DNA from 2 places in the Pseudomonas sp. 910_21 genome. Region 2 is predicted to be linked to the other one. Evidence: predicted binding sites of a transcription regulator. Region 2 holds the regulator's gene; the other holds the start of a gene.

Region 1 (2,395 bases), on a different contig from region 2:
GCCCAGAGCCGCGGCGGCAGTAGCGATCTGTGTCACCAGCATGGCCATGCCGGCAGTGCCGTTGGCCGCAGCAGCGGAACCGGCGTTAAAGCCGAACCAACCGACCCACAGCATGGCTGCGCCCATCAGGGTGTAACCCAGGTTGTGGGGAGCCATTGGCGTGGTAGGGAAACCTTTGCGCTTGCCCAGCACCAGGCAAGCCACCAGGCCTGCGATACCGGCGTTGATGTGGACCACGGTGCCGCCGGCGAAGTCCAGCACGCCCCAGTCCCACATCAGGCCGCCGTTGCCGGACCAGACCATGTGCGCGATCGGTGCATACACCAGGGTGAACCAGACACCCATGAAGATCAGCATGGCGGAGAATTTCATCCGCTCGGCGAAGGCACCGACAATCAACGCCGGAGTAATGATGGCGAAAGTCATCTGGAAGGTGATGAACACCGCTTCAGGGAACAGCGCCGCCGGGCCGGTTACGCTGGCTGGGGTCACGCCCGCCAGGAAAGCCTTGCCCAGGCCCCCGAAGAAGGAGTTGAAGTTGACGACTCCCTGCTCCATGCCCGTCGTGTCGAACGCAATGCTGTAGCCATAGATGACCCACAGAATGCTGATCAGGCCGGTAATGGCGAAGCACTGCATCATCACCGAAAGAATGTTTTTCGACCGCACCATGCCGCCGTAGAACAGCGCCAGGCCAGGAATGGTCATGAACAGCACCAAGGCTGTGGAAGTCAGCATCCAGGCGGTGTCGCCGGAATTGAGGACTGGAGCTGCCACTTCGTCTGCTGCCATGGCCAGGCCAGGCATTACGAGGGACAAAAGGGCTCCTAGCCCTGCGAATTTACGCAGAGTCATATTGTTTTCTCCTGGGGCGTTGGGTTTGGCGGCTTAGATTGCGTCGGTATCGGTTTCGCCGGTACGGATGCGAATAGCCTGTTCCAGATTGACCACGAAGATCTTGCCGTCACCGATCTTGCCGGTGTTGGCGGCCTTGGTTATCGCCTCGATAACCCGGTCAAGATCCTTGTCGTCAATGGCGACATCGATCTTCACCTTGGGCAGGAAATCCACCACATACTCCGCACCGCGATACAGCTCGGTGTGACCCTTCTGCCGGCCGAAGCCTTTGACCTCAGTGACGGTAATGCCCTGCACGCCGATCTCGGACAGCGACTCGCGCACGTCGTCCAATTTGAACGGCTTGATGATGGCAGTGACTAGCTTCATGAAACTCTCTCCCGAATTGGTGGACTTGCCCCAGGAAAACAAACCCGACTCAAGTCTAAGCGCAGTGCCTGGCTTTGTAACGCATCGTCGGCCTTCCTCAGCCAGACCGACGCCAGCTAACCGCTTCTGACGAAACACTCCCCGCTCCGCCTGCCGCACTGCATTCGTCACAGCGACTGCATCAGTGCATGGGTCACCAGGGTCTAAGCAGAAAGCTTGCCAGCTCGGGAAAAATCAGTGATTTCAATCCTTTGCCCAGGGCCGCCCGGGCTTGCCACAAATCGGCACTGCGGATACGCACAATAACGGTGCGTGAGCGCCCGCCCGAATGCGCGAAAAACGTGCAGACCGGGCATCACCAAGCCCTTGAGCCGTGCGTGATACACTGCGGCCCATCTGCTATTCAGGACACTCCCATGCTCGCGCCCAAAGACCTTCTCGATGCCCTGAGCGGCCACGCCTCGCGTTTGCTCAGCGGTGAAACACCTCTGCCTCGCAATGAAATCGAAAGCCAGTTCAAGGCCCTGCTGCAAAGCGGCTTCAGCAAGCTGGACCTGGTCAGCCGGGAAGAATTCGACAGCCAGATGGTGGTCCTGGCCCGCACCCGGGCACGCCTGGAAAGCCTCGAGGCCAAAGTGGCGGAGCTGGAAGCCCGACTCAATCCGACAGCGCAATGAGCTGAACCCGCGATTCGCCGGCAAGCCGGCTCCTACAAACCTGGAGCCGGTTTGCCAACGAAAGCCGTAGCGCCGGTGACATATCCTGTGCGCATTCAAAGCCTCCTCCCGCCAAAGCCCTCATCTATCCTTGCAGCACCGCAGGACGCGGTTCCCGCCGTCTCAAGGAAGATCTCCCCATGTCCCTGGCAATCATCCACAGCCGTGCCCAAGTGGGCGTACAGGCTCCAGCTGTCAGCGTTGAAGTGCACCTGGCCAACGGCCTACCGAGCCTGACCCTGGTCGGGCTGCCGGAAGCCGCAGTCAAGGAAAGCAAGGACCGGGTGCGCAGCGCCATTCTCAACGCCGGATTCAATTTCCCGTCTCGACGCATCACCCTCAACCTGGCTCCGGCGGACTTGCCCAAGGATGGTGGACGATTCGACCTGGCCATCGCCCTGGGCATCCTCGCCGCCAGCGTGCAGGTGCCGGCCCTGGCACTGGACAACATC
Region 2 (2,395 bases):
TCAAGGAAGTCTACCTGGGCCATGAGTTCCGCCTGTAAAGGCTGAGGTGTCGGGCTAGATGCCAGAGCGCCAGGAACAATAAATCCCTACAAATTTTATTGTTACAGCGCTCTAGGCAAACACTTCAGTTTCAGGCATATAATTTGCTTATGTTTGGCGCTCCGGCGCCCTGTAGTGGATGGCGCATGTGCGCCGGCAAATAAGGTGTTAAGCCCCTGCCATGAAACCATCGCTAGTCCTGAGAATGGGCCAGCAGCTGACGATGACACCGCAGCTGCAACAGGCCATCCGCCTGCTCCAATTGTCGACCCTGGACCTGCAACAGGAAATCCAGGAAGCCCTGGAGTCCAACCCGATGCTCGAACGCCAGGAAGATGGCGAAGACTTCGACAACAGCGACCCCTTGGCCGACAACACAGAGTCCAAACCCAACACCGAGATCCAGGAACCCTCCTACCAGGAAACCGCCCCCACGGTGGATAACCTCGAGGAAGGCGAATGGAACGAACGCATCCCCAACGAACTGCCGGTGGACACCGCCTGGGAAGACGTCTACCAGACCAGCGCCAGCAGCCTGCCCAGCAGCGATGACGATGAGTGGGACTTCACCACTCGCACATCGGCCGGCGAGAGCCTGCAAAGCCACCTGCTCTGGCAACTGAACCTGGCGCCGATGTCGGATACCGACCGCCTGATCGCCGTGACCCTGATCGATTGCATCAACAATCAGGGCTACCTGGACGAGACCCTTGAAGAAATTCTCGAGGCCTTCGATCCGGAATTGGACATCGAACTGGACGAGATCGAAGCCGTCCTGCACCGCATCCAGCAATTCGAGCCGGCCGGCATCGGCGCCCGCAACCTGGGCGAATGCCTCCTGCTGCAACTGCGCCAACTGCCAGCGAAAACTCCCTGGCTGAGCGAAGCCCAGCGCCTGGTCAGTGACTACATCGACCTCCTGGGCAGTCGCGACTACAGCCAGCTGATGCGCCGCATGAAGCTCAAGGAAGACGAACTGCGTCAGGTCATCGAACTGGTGCAGAGCCTCAACCCGCGCCCGGGCTCACAGATCGAATCCAGCGAAGCCGAATACGTGGTCCCGGACGTCATCGTGCGCAAGGACAACGAGCGCTGGCTGGTGGAATTGAATCAGGAGTCCGTGCCACGCCTGCGGGTCAACGCACAGTACGCCGGCTTTGTTCGCCGCGCCGACACCAGTGCCGACAACACCTTCATGCGCAATCAGTTGCAGGAAGCTCGCTGGTTCATCAAGAGCCTGCAGAGCCGCAACGAAACCCTGATGAAAGTCGCCACTCAGATCGTCGAGCACCAACGGGGCTTCCTGGAGTACGGCGATGAAGCCATGAAACCTCTGGTTCTGCACGACATCGCCGAAGCTGTGGGCATGCACGAATCGACCATTTCCCGTGTGACCACGCAAAAATTCATGCATACCCCCCGGGGCATATATGAACTGAAATACTTTTTCTCCAGCCACGTCAGCACCTCCGAAGGCGGCGAATGCTCGTCCACGGCGATCCGCGCGATCATCAAAAAACTGGTGGCTGCGGAAAATCAGAAAAAGCCGTTGAGTGACAGCAAGATCGCTGGTTTACTGGAGGCACAAGGCATTCAGGTAGCCCGTCGTACCGTCGCCAAGTACCGCGAATCCCTTGGGATCGCGCCTTCCAGCGAACGGAAGCGGTTGATGTAGCCGCCGGGCTGGCCACAGCGTTTCAGAGTGTGTTTGAAACAGGTCGAAAGTCGGTTTCAAACGCGGTCTAGGTGGCAGGCAACCCAGCCTGCCGCGTTATGCACTGGCAACGAAGGAGAAGCTGTATGCAAGTCAACATCAGTGGACACCAACTCGAAGTGACTGAACCTCTGCGCGCTTACATCGGCGAGAAACTCGACCGGCTGGAGCGGCACTTCGACAAGATTACCAATGTGCAGGTCACCATGGCTGTAGAGAAGCTGAAGCAGAAAATCGAAGCCACCCTGCACATCCACGGTGGGGAGGTCGTCGCCAATGCAGAACATGACGATATGTATGCCGCAATTGACCTGCTCACGGACAAGCTTGACCGCCAACTGAAAAAGCATAAGGAAAAGCAACTCCACCTTCTCCAAGGCACGGGTCGCTAACACTCCCCTCCCATGATCCGACTTGAAAGCATCCTGACCCCCGGCCGTTCCTTGGTGAACGTGCCGGGCGGCAGTAAAAAACGCGCCCTCGAACAAATTGCCAACCTGATCAGCCGCGAAGTGCCTGATCTGGAGATGCAGGATGTCTTCGAGAGCCTGATCGCCCGTGAAAAACTCGGTTCCACCGGTTTTGGCAACGGCATCGCCATTCCCCACTGCCGCCTCAAAGGCTGCGAGTCGCCTATCAGTG

The links. The regulator sigma-54, encoded in region 2, starts transcription at its own class of promoters, with help from an activator protein. The targets are predictions, from matches to a motif close to ANTGGCATNNANNTTGCTNT.
Region 1: a site for sigma-54 is predicted at 1,432-1,451, ahead of glnK (P-II family nitrogen regulator). Genes of this name have one in related genera too.

The regions. Positions count from the first base shown of each region.
Region 1 is NZ_VXCY01000003.1:446,479-448,873, forward strand. Features, by position in the region: gene FW796_RS12080 (ammonium transporter) at 1-855, opposite strand, end outside; gene glnK (P-II family nitrogen regulator) at 889-1,227, opposite strand; gene FW796_RS12090 (accessory factor UbiK family protein) at 1,644-1,904, shown strand; gene FW796_RS12095 (YifB family Mg chelatase-like AAA ATPase) at 2,084-2,395, shown strand, end outside.
Region 2 is NZ_VXCY01000001.1:884,737-887,131, forward strand. Features, by position in the region: gene lptB (LPS export ABC transporter ATP-binding protein) at 1-38, shown strand, start outside; gene FW796_RS04100 (RNA polymerase factor sigma-54) at 221-1,714, shown strand; gene hpf (ribosome hibernation-promoting factor, HPF/YfiA family) at 1,840-2,145, shown strand; gene ptsN (PTS IIA-like nitrogen regulatory protein PtsN) at 2,158-2,395, shown strand, end outside.